DNA from 2 places in the Flavobacterium ginsengisoli genome. Region 1 is predicted to be linked to the other one. Evidence: riboswitches for the same ligand, from Rfam matches in the RefSeq annotation. Region 1 holds a riboswitch; the other holds the start of a gene.
What was found. Region 1 has a riboswitch for S-adenosylmethionine ahead of P5P87_RS23640 (TlpA disulfide reductase family protein). Riboswitches for the same ligand answer to the same signal wherever they lie in the genome.

Region 2: linked by a shared signal. The riboswitch ahead of P5P87_RS13895 (alpha/beta fold hydrolase) and the one ahead of P5P87_RS23640 (TlpA disulfide reductase family protein) in region 1 are both predicted to bind S-adenosylmethionine.

The regions. Positions count from the first base shown of each region.
Region 1 is NZ_CP121110.1:4,971,595-4,979,350, reverse strand. It holds gene P5P87_RS23660 (cupin domain-containing protein) at 1-179, opposite strand, end outside; gene P5P87_RS23655 (quinone oxidoreductase family protein) at 456-1,172, opposite strand; gene P5P87_RS23650 (winged helix-turn-helix transcriptional regulator) at 1,265-1,639, shown strand; gene P5P87_RS23645 (aminotransferase class V-fold PLP-dependent enzyme) at 1,817-3,295, opposite strand; gene P5P87_RS23640 (TlpA disulfide reductase family protein) at 3,439-4,338, opposite strand; SAM riboswitch class I at 4,586-4,686, opposite strand; gene P5P87_RS23635 (response regulator) at 4,903-5,358, opposite strand; gene P5P87_RS23630 (PAS domain-containing sensor histidine kinase) at 5,361-7,217, opposite strand; gene P5P87_RS23625 (PAS domain-containing protein) at 7,234-7,756, opposite strand, start outside.
Region 2 is NZ_CP121110.1:2,981,827-2,989,582, reverse strand. It holds gene P5P87_RS13905 (homoserine dehydrogenase family protein) at 1-622, shown strand, start outside; gene P5P87_RS13900 (hypothetical protein) at 1,273-1,473, shown strand; SAM riboswitch class I at 1,664-1,771, shown strand; gene P5P87_RS13895 (alpha/beta fold hydrolase) at 1,849-2,832, shown strand; partial or broken gene thrA (bifunctional aspartate kinase/homoserine dehydrogenase I) at 2,834-5,249, shown strand; gene P5P87_RS13885 (OsmC family protein) at 5,451-5,876, shown strand; gene P5P87_RS13880 (PLP-dependent transferase) at 6,044-6,448, shown strand; gene P5P87_RS13875 (trans-sulfuration enzyme family protein) at 6,354-7,217, shown strand; gene P5P87_RS13870 (alpha/beta hydrolase) at 7,315-7,756, shown strand, end outside.

The DNA of each region.
Region 1 (7,756 bases):
AAAGCCGTATTCTCAATAACTTTTTCTTCAAATTTCGCTGGTGTCGAATCTGTTGACCAGATATCCGAAATAATCAAACCCGGAAAATGTTCCGATACATTGGTCACAATTTCATCTTGTTCTATAATCGATTTTCCGTTTCGTAAACCAGTTACGATTCTTCTTGGTATTGTTTTCATTTAATTAATCTTCATTATTAATTTTCTGCCACGGTTTTGTTTTCTCTCAAAATCTTAAGCGCTTTATCTACCGTTTCTTTGCTCAATTCTCCTATTACATCAATATGGGGAGCTGTAATTATTTCATTCTCCACTAAATGATTCAATTCTGACAATCCTTTTTTATAGTAATCGTATTGCTTTTCAATTCCATAAGCATAGTTTGAAATATTATGAATTGTAGCTCCTTTCGAAAAAAGTATACCACGCGATTCTGCAGTAGAAAAGTTCGTAACATCAATATACTTTCCGTTTATTTTTAAAAGTTTTCTTTGCTATTTCAGCAACATTATTTCCAACTAAATCTACTGCTATATCAAATTTTTTATTTCCATTTAAAACAAAAGTCGCTTCGTAAATTGCTTCTTTTCTGTAATTGATAATTTGTTCTGGTCTGACTCCAAGATTTAATAAAGATTTTATACTTTCTTCGTTTCCAGCTGTTACCACAAAATTGGTAAAACCTTTAGCGATAAGCAGTTTAATAAAAACGTTTCCTACTCCTCCAGCCGCACCTGTAATCAATATCGAATCGGTTAACGTAACATTCATTCTCTTAAAAGACTGCAAAGCCGTAAGTCCAGCTGATGGAATTCCTGCCGCCTCTTCAAAAGAAATATTCTGAGGTTTTTTTACTGCAATTCCTTCTGGAATACAAATATATTCTGCATAAGTACCATTTGACCCCATACTTCCAGAACCGCAAAAAATAGCATCTCCAATTTTAAATTCCGTAACCTCAGCGCCAATTGCTGTAATTATACCCGAAAATTCTCTTCCTAAAATTGGCGAATGTATTAGCTTTCTTTCCGAGCCGTTTTCGGTCATTTGATAATCAATCGGATTAAATCCTGAAGCCATAATTTTTACCTGAATCTGATGTGGTTCAGGTTGTGGAATTGCTACTGTTTCCAGCTTAAATTCTCGGTTTTCCTGTAATACAATTGCTTTCATTTTTATCATTTTAGTTTACAAAAGTATCGCCGTAATGCTTTATTTTTGTTATGGGTTAACCCAAGGTAACCGGTTACCAAATAGATACTAGTATGGCAAAAATTAACGATAATGGAGTGCTTCGCGAAGCCAATTGTTCTGAAGAACTCATGGCAATGCGTGACAGTCTTGATGTTTTGGGCGGTAAATGGAAATTGATGATTCTAAGGTTTTTAACCAACAGAACGCATCAGGTGATTCATTTTAAAAAAATGCAACGTGAAATTGATGGTATTTCGGCTAAAATGCTCAGCAAAGAACTCAAAGAATTGGAGACCAATTTACTCATTACCAGATCTGAACAAAATACCAAACCAGCGACTGTCGTTTATGCCATTACCGAATATGGCAAATCGGTGCTTCCTGTTACCGAAACCTTAGTCAATTGGGGATTGGCACATAGAGAAAAAAATTATCGAATCGATTAGTAAATAAATTTTAAACACATAGAAAGATAGTTTTATCTATAAATACGTTTCAGTTGTTCAAAAACATAGCGATTTGAGAAACTAGTTTATTTCTAAGTCTTTTTACAAAATAGAAAAATCTATGTTTCTATGGGTAAAACCTAACAGGTTCTGAAAACCTATTAGGACTACTACTAACTAATCTAACTTAAACCAATCTTTTACCTCTTTTTCTATATTATCTTTTATTTTGGGATTTTCAAATTCGTTTGAAACCGAATTATATTCGTAATCTTTTTTCCATTTTTTATAATTCAACGCTACTTTTTCAATTGCGTCACAGATATAAAAAAGTTCTTCATTAGTCGTAATGGGATGCAAGGATAAACGAACCCAACCTGGTTTATTGGTCTGATTTCGTTGCAATAATTCATTGGTAATTTCAGCCGATTTCTTTTCATTGATATTGAAGAGATAATGCGCATAAGTACTGGCGCAAGACCAGCCTCCGCGAACCTGAATCCCGAAACGATCATTTAAAAGCCTTACAATCAAATTGTAGTGAATATCTTCGATTACAAAAGAAACACAGCCAATTCTTTCTGTTGTTAAATCTCCTAGAATAGATAATCCGGGAATTTTTTGTAGTCTAGAAAAACAGAGATCGAGCAATTCTTTTTCTCTATTTTTAATATTTTCCACTCCCATCTGCTCTTTTAATTCTAAAGCCAAAGCAGTTCTAATAACTTGAAGAAAACCTGGGGTTCCACCATCTTCTCTAACTTCTATAACATCGCTATAACAATATTTTCCTAAAGGATTGGTCCATTTTACGTTGCCTCCACCTGGATTATCAGGAAAATCGGATTGGTATAATTTTTCATTGAAAACCAAAATACCGCAAGTTCCAGGTCCGCCTAAAAATTTATGAGGCGAAAAGAAAATCGCATCCAATTGTTCTTCTGGATCTTTTGGATGCATATTGATTTTGACATATGGTGCAGAAGCCGCAAAATCTACAAAACAAAGTCCACCATTTTGATGCATAATTTTGGCCAATTCATGATATGGCGTAATAATTCCGGTAACATTCGAACAAGCCGTAAACGAACCTATTTTTAAGCTTCGATCGGCATATTTTTTAATTTCATCTGAAAGAACTTTTGGATCAACCAGATTGTTTTCGTCTGGCGAAAGAATTACAACATCTGCATTAATTTCATACCACGGAACTTGATTGGAATGATGTTCCATGTGCGTGATAAAAACAACTGGTTTATCTGCTTCCAATTCGTAGTTTTTTCGCACTCCAATAATACGCTGCAGTTTAGATAAAGCAGCCGTCATTCCGCTTCCTGTTGTAACTAAAACATCTGATTCGCTGGCATTAACCGCTTTTTTAATAATTTCTCTAGCGTGCTGATAGGCATAAGTAGACGTTTTTCCTGTCTGACTAGAAAATGAATGCGTATTGGCTATCATTGGACCAATTTTATTGAGCATTATATCTTCGATCGGAGTGTATAATCTTCCACTGGCAACCCAGTCTGCATAAACTAGATTTTGTTCTCCGTAAACCGATTCAAAAGTATGCTCAATTCCTACTGTGTTTTCTCTAAACTTAGAGAAGTGACACTCCGATTCTGTTGGTTTTGTTGTTGGCTCAATAGCATTCATATCCTTATCATTTTAAATTAACTAATTGTATTTTTTGTTGTGCTTTTTTTAGAATCAAATTTTATTCTCCAAAAGCGCTTTTAATGTAGACTGCAATTCTTCTCCGTGCAGGTTTTTGGCAACGATTATTCCTTTTGAATCTACTAGATAATTACCCGAATTGCTCTTACTCCATATAATTTGGCAACAGCACTGTTCCAGAAAAGCAAGTCAGAAACATGTGTCCATGTCAAATTATCGTCTTGAATTCCTTTAATCCAATTTTCTTTCTTTTTATCTAATGAAATTGCTACAATATTGAATCCTTTATCATGAAATTCTTTGTAAGCCGCAACAATATTTGGATTCTCTTTTCGGCATGGTCCGCACCATGAAGCCCAAAAATCAACCAAAGTGTAGCCTTTTAAATTATCATAAAGGCGAACTGGCTTTCCATCAGGATCTTTGGCAGTAAAATCTGGGGCTTTTTTACCAACCGCTAATCCGTCTAACACGGTAACCAGTTCTTTTAGTTCTTTCACGTAAGTGATATTCTGAAGGCTTTTATCTAATAAAGCAATATTTTGAGTGATTTGCTCTGGTGTTAATCTATACGACCAGTTTCTATATAAAACATAAGCCGAAACAATAGATTTTGGATGTTCTGTAATGAATTTACTAATTTCAACATCTTTGGTCTTTTTATAGGTTTCGAACAAATCTTGAGAAGCCGAACCTTCAACCACAGAAGCCGTATAATATTTCTTCGGACTTAGTTTTACTGTTATCGGATCTTTTTCAAGAAAAATATACAATGGCGAACTTTCTGTATTAACGCTTAGACCATATAATTCTGGCGTTTTTACTTTCGTTTTAAAACTAAAATTTCCGTCTTTTACTTTTACAGAATCAATAGTCGTAAACATTTTATTGTGAAACTTCTGCAGGTAAACATATTGTGCCACTGTGTCGACAACAGTTCCTTTCAATTGTAAATTGCTTTCCTGAGCTTGAGTTTGAAGCGCTCCAAGAAACAAAGCAAAACCTAGTAGTATTTTTTTCATTTTATTTTTAGTATTTTAAGATTAGACAAAAGAATTTTGTGCCAATGCCTAAAGCCATCAGCGCTATTGTTATTTTATAAAAGAAATCTGGAAAAGATTACTGTTTTAGAATTCAGAAAAAAGCAAAGCTATTTTCTTCAAAAATTGAATTCAAAAGTTCATAACCGGCATATAATATTGATTCTGCTTTCATTGTAATAAAAATTTTTAGTATGGATGATCTTAAACAGATTTACTGAAGAAATCTTTCTTATCTACCCGCACACGGCGGAAGGATTTAGCACCTTATTCGGCAACAGGTTGCTAAGACTTCATTGGGCCTATTCCCTCAGTCTTTCTGGATAAGTATCATTATATAACTTTTCTGTGATACAAATATATACTAATTCTACATAATTAGTCAAGTTTAAAATATAATTTTTTGTTTTTTTTTATTAAAAAAATACTTTTACAAATCACAAATACATAAAAATCAATAAATTAAACCTGAAAACATTATTTAGGAACGGCATTTTTTATAAAAGAAATTCATACGTTTTACACTTAAAAGAGAAAAAACATTATTTATTCTGGAAGAAAAACGTGCAAATATTTATTTTTTTCAAGGCTAGAAAGACCTTCTTTCAGTCCGTTTTTGAGGTTTGAAGTAATTAATCCCAACACTTGTTTTAGATCATTGAAATTATTGGGTTTCACAAAATAACAGACAGCACCCAAATTGGCAGCGGCATCCATATCATTTTTATATGACGAAGTCGAAATCATTATTACGGGAATGTCTTTATAATGTTCCTCTGCCTTTAATTGTTTTAAACATTCCCAGCCATTCATAATCGGCATATTTAAATCTAAGAAAACTACGCCTGGCACTTTATCTTGAGCTTTCAACAATTTTAGCACTCCGCTTCCATTTTCAGAACAATGGCAAACAATACTTTCATCTATCTCCGCCAATGCTTCACAGAACATTTCTGCATCGTCCTTATCATCATCAGCTAATAAAATCATATTTTCTCCCATAATTAAATGTCTTTTGCTTTTTGTACAAACGGCAAGGTAATAATAAAAATAGCTCCTTTATTAGAAATTCCTGTTGCAGTAATGCTTCCGCCATGACGTTCGGCTATTTTTTTGCAAAGTGACAAACCTAAACCTGTGCCTTCGTATCGATCCTTAGAATTTAATCGCGTAAAAGTTTCAAAAATGCGTCCTGTTTGATCAAGGTCAAAACCAATTCCGTTATCCTCTACTGTAATTATTGCCACTTTATTACCTGCTTCAATTTGTTCTGTTGCTGTAATATTAATTTGAGGCGGAATGTTTTCTTGGGCGAATTTAATAGAATTATTAATTAGATTATAAAACAGCTGATATAGCAATACCGAAGCTCCTTCTATAACTGGAAGCTCTTCAAAATAAATTTTGCCATTTGCTTCCTGAAGCGCAATTTCAAGATCATTTTCTATGTTTTTAATCACTTCGTTTAAATCGACTATTGTTGTTTTTTGCGAATCGGCATTCATTTTAGAATACGCAAGAACACCATCAATCATATTAAACATACGATCTGCTGCAACATGAATTCGTTCAATATATTTTGATGAAGATTCGTCTAACTGCTCTTCCATATGCTCTTCTAAGCGGCTCAAAAATGTCTTTATTTTTCGAACAGGCTCTTTTAAATCGTGCGAAGCAACGTGAGCAAACTGCTGTAAATCTTCATTAGAACGCTGTAATTCTTTGGTACGATCTGCTACTAGAATTTCTAGTTTTTCGGTCGTAGACTTTTGTTCATGAATATCGGTACAAGTTCCAAACCAATTAGTAAGCACCCCTTCTTTATCTCTAATAGGAAGCGCTTTACTTAAAAACCAGCGGTATTCGCCTGTATTTGCATTTCTTAAGCGAAACTCTATCTGATAAGGAAATTCTGCACGAACACTTTCGTACCATCTTTTAGAAACCAAATACACATCATCGGGATGCAATTTTGAAATCCAGCTCGAATCTCCAAATTCATGTTCTTCAAAACCTGTATATTCGTACCAGCGACTGTTGTAGTAATCGACAAAACCATCTGGATCTGCTGTCCAAATAATTTGAGGAATAAGATCTGCAAGCTGTCTAAACTTTTCTTCGCTTTCTGTGATAACGTTTTGAAGTTCTTTCTGCGAAGTAATATCACTTGATGCTCCAAACCATTCGATAATTTTTTCTTGATCGTCTAATATCGGAACTACTCTTGAAAAAACCCATCTAACAGAATCGTCCTCATTAACTGCTTTGTGTTCCATTTCAAAAATGGATTTTTCGACAATCGATTTAGAAATAAGGTCAACGGCTTGTCGCAAATCTGTAGTATGAATAAACTTATCTAACCAATTGATGCCACGTTCTCCCGAATTAGACAAGCCTCCTTCTCCTTCCAAATTTTGCATAATCATCCAATCGGCATCCATTCGATAAACCAAGTCTGATGATGCGTTGACTAAAGCTCGAAAACGGCTTTCGCTTTCTTCCATTTTTTGGCGCGCCACAACTTGTTGTGTAACCTCAACCGCTACTTGAATCATTCCTGTTATTTCTCCATCTTCAATTAACGGACGATAAGCCAAGTTATAATAATAGTCTTTTAATTCTCCTGTTCGATTATGCGGAACCAAAACTTCACTTTGGTCAAAAGGAATTCCTTCGTTGTAAACCTTTAAAACCTGTTCCCAAACATATTGTCCTTCCAGTTCTGGCAAGACATCAATCAAGCGCATTCCGATAATTTCTTCTCCGCGACCAATCATTTGCAACATATGCTTATTGATTTGCTCAATTACAAGATTATCGCCTCGCAACACTAACGTTGGTGCCGGTGTTTGATGAATCATTTTGCGGAAACGATTCTCACTTTGTCTGCAATTTTTCTTCAGCTTGTTTGCTTTCTGTAATATCCCTTGTAGTTCCTGCGACAAACTCTACTTCTCCTTTTTCATTAAAAACAGGAACAAAAATATAATCGTAAATTCTTCTTCCCAATTCGGCGTGAGGAAAAGAAACCGTTCCTCGAATTGGTTTTCTCTCAGAAATCACAGTATCTATTTCTTTTTCGTGCATTTCGGCATGCCAATCTTCGTAACCATTTTCAATTAAACCGCGTCCAATAGAGTCTTCTGCCGTTTTTCCCCACATGCTCAACAAAGCTTTGTTAGCATAGGCAAACTTATAATCGCGATCAAATACATAAACCAAATCTGGTGTCCCATTTAATATAGAATCATAAAGTCTTTTTTGTTTTTCTGCATCAATCAATGCATTATTCAGAGCAGTTTCGGCATGCTTCTTTTCGGTAACATCTTCCATTGTCACGACTAACATTTCGTCTTGTTTTACAACAGTAAATCCGAAACATTGTTTTCCATTTTCATCG
Region 2 (7,756 bases), 2.0 Mb from region 1:
GCAGACCTTAAGAGATCTATATTATTCTGGAGAAAAAATCACGAAGATTCGAGGTGTTTTATCTGATAATTTGAGTTATGTCTTTAATCGATTTTCATCAGAAGATGTTTCGTTTTCTTCTGTTTTAAAAGATGCGAGCCTTTTAGGTTTAATGAAATCTAATTTTAAAGAAGATCTGTCTGGAAACGATTCTGCAAGAAAGCTTCTGATATTGGCCAGAGAAATAGGAAAAGATTTTGAGTTTTCAGACATTACAATCAAGCCCTTTATAACCGAAGAACATTTGGAGAAAAATGGAGTGCTAAACAAAGATGCTGTCGATAAATCTTTTAAAATCGCCAAAATTACTCAAGCAGAAAATCATGTATTGAGATATGTAGGAGAGTTTGATGTAGAAAAAGGAACTTTAGAAGTCAAATTAATTTCGGAACCAATAAATTCTCCAATCGGACAATTAAAAGGTTCTGATACCATTTTTGAAATTTTCACTAAATCTTATGCCGATATTCCAATCGTAATTCAGAGCGCTCCACCTTGCAAACAAGCAATTTCTAGAGGAATTATAACCGATATTCTGAAAATTGCGGAGCGAATTAGGAGTAAAGAAGCCGTTTGGCTGTAATTTTTTAGTTAAAAAAATATAAAAGAGAAAAAAGTTCTTTGATAAATTGATTTGTCAAATGGAATTATGAAGGAAAATTGGCTTATTTTGTAAGTTTTTTACTTGTGTTATTTCGTTTTCGTTTTTGTAAGATGTTTTTTGACGTTAAAAAACACATTTTCAACGGATTTTGTAATTAAATTCTTGAATTTTATTTGTGTAATAAGAAAAATATTTGCATATTTGTTATACCCAAAAACTACTAGAAATCAAATGAACTTAAAAGTCAACAAAATGTTTTGTGCCATTTCGGTTAAGACCGAGGCGGGGGTGTCTATTGCTAAAAAATTGTAAGAATACAATAATAATATAGTAAAAGCCTCCTAAGAAATATTTAGGAGGCTTTTTAATTTACAACAAATGCAGAATTTAAATAAAATACAATATAAATCACAGATGAATAAATCCTTACAGATGAACACTAAGATGTTTGCTGTCGCGCTTATTTGCGTGAACGTCTGTTGATACTAAAAGTATAAATGAGTTTAAAAACTTAAACCCTTTTGGTATCTAAAAATCCAAAAGGGTTTTTTTATTCTAGAAAATGACTTAACAAAAAGATAAACGAGAAATAAAGATTATAAAACACAACTTAACTAAAACTTAATATCATGAGCAAATTGAACTACTTCGCAGAAAAAATTTCTAAATTGAAAAACAGAAGGACAAAAAATAGTAATCCGCCGCCAACAAACGAATTGGCTCATCCAAGATTCGGAATCACAGAGGAAGATAAAAGCGCTGAGAAAAAAGTGCCAAACTCTTTATTGTTTTTGATGTATTCAAAAGAAAATGAAACGCTTTTTATCTAAACGGAAAAGCATCATAAATTTAGGGTAAAACCTGCTTAATTTTACTGGGCATTTTTGTTCGGTAAATTTTTGCGTATAATAGTTTTTGCTAAAATAAGTCTCAGAAATTTAACAAACACTTTTAGATAAAATTTGTTTGTTTGAGAAATTAGTAGTTAATTTGCACCGTTAAGTTCAAACACGTATTGAAATGTTATAAAGAAAGGACGAGGGATTAGACCCGATGAAGCCTTAGCAACCCTTCGGTAAAACGAAGAAGGTGCTACATTCTACCACGCCAAACGTGGAAAGATAACAACAAGATTTTTTCTAGTTAAACCTAGTTTTTCTTTCTAATATTTCCATATACAAATCAATAATACAACAGATTTGAAATTGGAAAATATACCAAATCCCATTATAATTCAAGATTTCATCACAGAAAGTGGTGCAACTTATCATTCTATACCATTAAGTTTTACGCTGGCAGGACAACCTTTGCACAGCGCGCCTATTGTTTTGGTTAACCATGCTTTAACTGGAAATTCGCAAGTTACTGGCGAAAACGGCTGGTGGAATGACTTGATTGGTGAAGGCAAAACCATTGATACTGCTGTTTATACCATTTTGGCTTTCGATATTCCAGGAAACGGAAGCAATTCCTTTTTAATTGACAACTATTTAGACTTTACAGCTAGAGACGTTGCAAGAATCTTTATCGAGGGCGTAAAAACGTTAAATATCGAAAAACTTTTTGCAGTTATCGGAGGTTCTGTTGGTGGCGGAATTGCTTGGGAAATTTTAGCTTTAGCGCCAAATATCACAGAAAATCTTATTCCGATTGCGAGTGACTGGAAATCGACTGATTGGCTTATCGCCAATTGCTTTTTACAAGAGCAAATTCTAAACAATTCTTCAAAACCAATCGAAGATGCAAGAATTCACGCAATGCTGTGCTACCGCTCGCCAGAATCATTCAAGGAAAAATTTCAGCGTACCATAAACCAAGATCTTTTGATTTTTAATATCGAAAGCTGGTTGGCACATCACGGAAAAAAATTGCAGAAAAGATTTCAGTTGTCTTCTTATAAATTAATGAATCAGTTGCTTAAAACAATTGATATTACTAGAAATAGTGAAAGTTTTGAAAACTTAATGTCTAAAACAAAAGCTTCAATTCACATTGTCGGAATCAATTCAGATTTGTTTTTTACAGCAAAAGAAAATGTAGAAACCTACGAAGAATTGAAGAAGTTTAAAGATAATGTTTTCTATAGCGAAATTGATTCGGTTCACGGACATGACGCTTTTTTAATCGAGTACAAACAATTAGATCATTTACTTGCCGACATTTTTAAGGCAGAAACAATAAAGAAATAAAATGAAAGTATTAAAATTTGGAGGTAAATCGTTAGCAAACGGAGAAGGACTTAACAAAGTTGTTTCAATCATTTCAGATAAAGTAAATCAAGGTGAAAAAATTGCCGTTGTAGTTTCTGCACGAGGAAATGCTACTGACGAATTAGAATTTATCTTAAGCATTCGTCGCTAAAAACGGCAGTTACAAAGAATTATTAGAGAATTTTAAAAAATATCAAATATCAGATTACCCACAAGTTGATTTGTCTGAAGAATTTAGCGTTTTAGACAAGCTTTTTGAAGGTGTAAGCTTAATTGGAGATTACAGCAAAAAAATCAAAGATCAGATTTTGTCAAAAGGAGAATTGCTTTCAGCTAAATTATTGACAGCAATTTTACAGGAAAAAGGAATTCCTGCCAATTTTGTAGATACAAGAGATTTGTTGAAAACCGATTCTAAATTTGGTGATGCACAGCCTTTGGAGCAGCTTTCAAAGAAAAACGTAGTAAATTATTTTAAAGAACATAACGGCGAAACGGTTAATATAGTTACAGGCTTCATTGGCTCAAACAACAACAACGACACAACTACTTTAGGTAGAAATGGCAGTAACTATACCGCTTCGTTAATTGCAAATTATTTAAATGCAGAAGAATTACAGAACTTCACGCACGTAGATGGAATCTATACGGCAAATCCAGATTTAGTTGCCGATGCTAAGAAAATTGAATATTTATCATTTAATGAAGCAAACGAATTAGCTAATTTTGGAGCAACGATTCTTCATGCTAAGACGATTATTCCTTTATTAGAAAAAAACATTCCGTTACGAATTTTAAATACTTTCAACCACGAAAATCGCGGAACTTTAATTACATCGGATTCTTCTAAAGAAGGAATTAAAACACTTTCTGTTTTAGAAAATGTCTCTCTTGTAAATCTTGAAGGACGCGGATTACTTGGAAAAGCAGGAGTAGATGCCAGAATTTTTAAAGTAATGGGTGATCACAATATCAGTGTGAGTATCATTTCGCAAGGTTCTTCAGAAAGAGGAATCGGACTTGTGGTAGCAACAGAAAAAGCTACTCTTGCAATGGTTGAATTAGAAAAAGAGTTTGAAAATGACTTTTATTCTAAAGATGTAAATCAGATTACGGTAACAGATAATGTATCGGTAATTTCAATTATCGGACAAGATTTGAGTACTTTCCACAAACCATACACCGCTTTAATCAAAAACAAAATTGTTCCGATTTTGTTCAACAACACGGTAACGGGTAAAAACGTGAGTTTGGTTGTTAAAAAAGAGGAATTAAATAAAGCGCTTAACGTAATTCACGGAGAGATTTTTGGAGTTTCGAAGAAAATCAATATTGCGATTTTTGGTCACGGATTAGTTGGTGGAACTTTAATCAATCAGATTTTAGAATCGGCTGCAGCAATCGAAAAACGTAAAGACATTAAGCTGAATGTTTTCGCTATAGCGAATTCTAAAAAATTGCTTTTAAACAAATACGGTGTTAACAGTAATTGGAAGAATGAAATTGCAACTAAAGGTGAGGCTTATACAATCAAAGATATTATTGCTTACGCGAATGAACATCACTTAGAAAACTTAATTGCGATTGATAACACCGCAAGTGCAAGTTTCGTTGAAAATTATATACCGCTAGTAGAAAGTAGTTTCGATTTGATTTCTTCAAATAAAGTGGCTAATACTTTGAGTTATGGTTTCTACAAGGAATTGCGAAAAGCTTTGGCAGAAAACCAAAAGAATTATTTGTATGAAACGAACGTTGGTGCGGGATTACCGTTAATTGATACAATTAAATTATTGCACCTTTCAGGAGAAAATATCACGAAAATTAAGGGGGTTTTCTCTGGAACATTAAGTTATTTATTCAATAATTTCTCAGCAAAAGATGCGCCTTTCAGCGAAATCTTGCAAGAAGCAATTGATAACGGATATACAGAACCAGATCCGCGTGAGGATTTGTGCGGAAATGACGTGGGAAGAAAATTATTAATTTTAGCTAGAGAATTAGACTTGCAAAACGAGTTTGAAGAAATTTCAATTCAAAACTTAATTCCAGAGCACTTACGTGAGGGAAGCGCTGCCGATTTCTTGACGAAATTAAAAGAATTTGACCCAATTTATGCTAAAATAAAAGCAGAACAACAGCCAAATCACGTATTGAGATATATTGGTGAATTGTCTGGAGATTTGCAGAATGACAAAGGAAATTTAGAAGTAAAATTAGTTTCAGTACCAAAAGATACTGCATTAGGCGGATTAAAAGGTTCTGATTCTTTCTTCGAAATTTATACAGAATCTTACGGAGATCGTCCAATCGTTATTCAAGGAGCTGGTGCAGGTTCTGCGGTAACGGCAAGAGGGGTTTTCGGAGATATTTTGAGATTGTCTGATAAAGGGTAATTAATTTTAGATTGCAGATTTTAGATTGTAAGATTTGTATCTAGTTTGAGTTCAGTTTGTCATTTCGACGAAGGAGAAATCTTCGCAAGAAACTCCGCAAAGAATGTATAGTCTTTGTCGATTTGGCAACGAAGATTTCTCCTTCGTCGAAATGACAAAATTGAATGGAATTAAAAAAAAAACAAAAAAAATAACAGCACAATGAAAGTAACTTTAAACAGAGTAAATGACGCATTTCATTTTAAAGTAAAAAATGAGCGCGGACACGTAGTTGACGTTGATAGCAGAGCCGAATTTGGCGGAAGCGATTTAGGTGCAAGCCCAATGGAATTAGTATTAATGGGAGTTGCGGGATGCAGTGCTATTGATATGATTTCGATCTTAAAAAAACAGCGTCAGGAAATCACTTCTTTCAACGCTGAGGTTGAAGGAACGCGTGTGCAAATTGAAGAAGCAAAACCTTTTAAAGAAATTGATGTGGTTTTTTATTTAGAAGGAGAAATTAACCCAGAAAAAGCAAAAAAGCGACGACAGCTTTCTTTTGAGAAATACTGTTCGGTTGCTAAAACGATTGAACCAACAGCGACAATTAAATACAAAGTTGTCTTGAACAACGAAGCTTTATAAATTAGATAATTAGTCAATTAGATAATTAGAAAATGCTCAGATTGCGCATAAATAATTGACTTGTTTTTGGTTTAGATTTCAGTTTTTAAAACTTGAAACCTGAGACTTGACACGAGGCTGGAAGCCGAACTGGCGAAGCAAACAAAAAAACAAAAAAACAACACACAATGAATACAGAAGAATTTGGTTTTGAAACACAAGCCATCAGAACACAATTAGAAAGATCTCAATATTTAGAACATTCGGTGCCTTTGTACCTTTCATCAAGCTTCGTTTTTGAAGATGCTGAAGATATGAGAGCTTCTTTCACAGAAGAAAAAGAAAGAAATATTTATAGCCGTTTCAGCAATCCAAACACATCAGAATTTGTAGACAAGATCTGCAAAATGGAAGGTGCCGATTCAGGTTATGCTTTCGCAACAGGAATGGCAGCAGTATATTCTACTTTTGCGAGCATTATTAAATTCTGGAGATCATATTGTTTCTGCAAGCAGTGTTTTCGGTTCGACTCACGCGTTGTTTATGACTTATTTTCCAAAATGGAATATCGAAACTTCTTATTTCGAAATTAATAAGCCGGAAACAATCGAAAGCTTCATTAAGCCAAATACCAAAATATTATACGCCGAATCTCCAACAAACCCTGGAGTTGATGTAATTGATTTAGAATTGTTAGGAAATATTGCTAAAAAACACAACTTGATTTTAATTATCGACAACTGTTTCGCAACACCTTATTTGCAACAGCCAATTAAATTTGGAGCACATTTAGTAATTCACTCAGCAACTAAATTAATTGACGGACAAGGTCGTGTTTTAGGAGGAGTAACAGTTGGAGACGCAGAATTAATCAGACAGATTTATTTGTTTTCTAGAAATACAGGGCCAGCTTTATCACCATTTAATGCTTGGGTTCTGTCAAAAAGTTTAGAAACTTTAGCGGTTCGTGTAGACAGACATTGCGAAAATGCATTAAAAGTGGCTGAATTTTTAGAAAGCCATCCAAATGTAAACAGCGTAAAATACCCGTTCTTGAAATCGCATCCACAGTATGAAATTGCTAAAAAGCAAATGAAAGCTGGTGGAAACATTATTGCATTTGAAATTAAAGGCGGAATCGAAGCAGGAAGAAAATTCTTGAATTCAATTCAACTTTGCTCATTATCTGCAAATATTGGAGATACAAGAACAATTGTAACGCATCCAGCTTCTACAACACACAGCAAATTATCTGAAGAAGATCAATTAGCAGTTGGAATCACACAAGGTCTTGTTCGTGTTTCTGTTGGTTTAGAAACTGTTGAAGATGTGATTGCAGATTTAAAACAAGCGTTGGCTTAAACATAAAATATAATACTTTTGAAGGGCTATTTTTTTTTGAAATAGCCCTTTCTTTGTTATTGAATGAACCACTTTTCTTAATTTAGTTTTGCAATATATGAAAAAACCAAGATTGCTTTTGCTGTCAGATTTGTTTGGAGACAATCCTGAATGGATTCAGAATTATATCGAAATTTTAGAGCTTAAATTTGATGTTCAGTATTATGATGTTTTAAAATTAGCTCAGATTGATTCTTCAAGTGAGGAAAAGGAAATCCATAATCAATTTTTGAATGGCGGAATTGAAAAAGCAGTAAATTGTTTATTAGATTTTGAAAAAGAAGAAGTGGCTGTTTTGGGTTTTAGCATTGGGGGAACAATTGCATGGAAAGCTTCTCTAAAAGGATTAAAGGCGACACAATTAGTTGCTGTCTCTTCGACAAGATTGCGTTTTGAAACTGGAATTCCTAGTTGTAAAGTCAAACTTTATTATGGTGATAAAGACATGAATAAGCCTGATCAGGAATGGTTTATGAGACTAAAAATGGAAAGTCAAATTT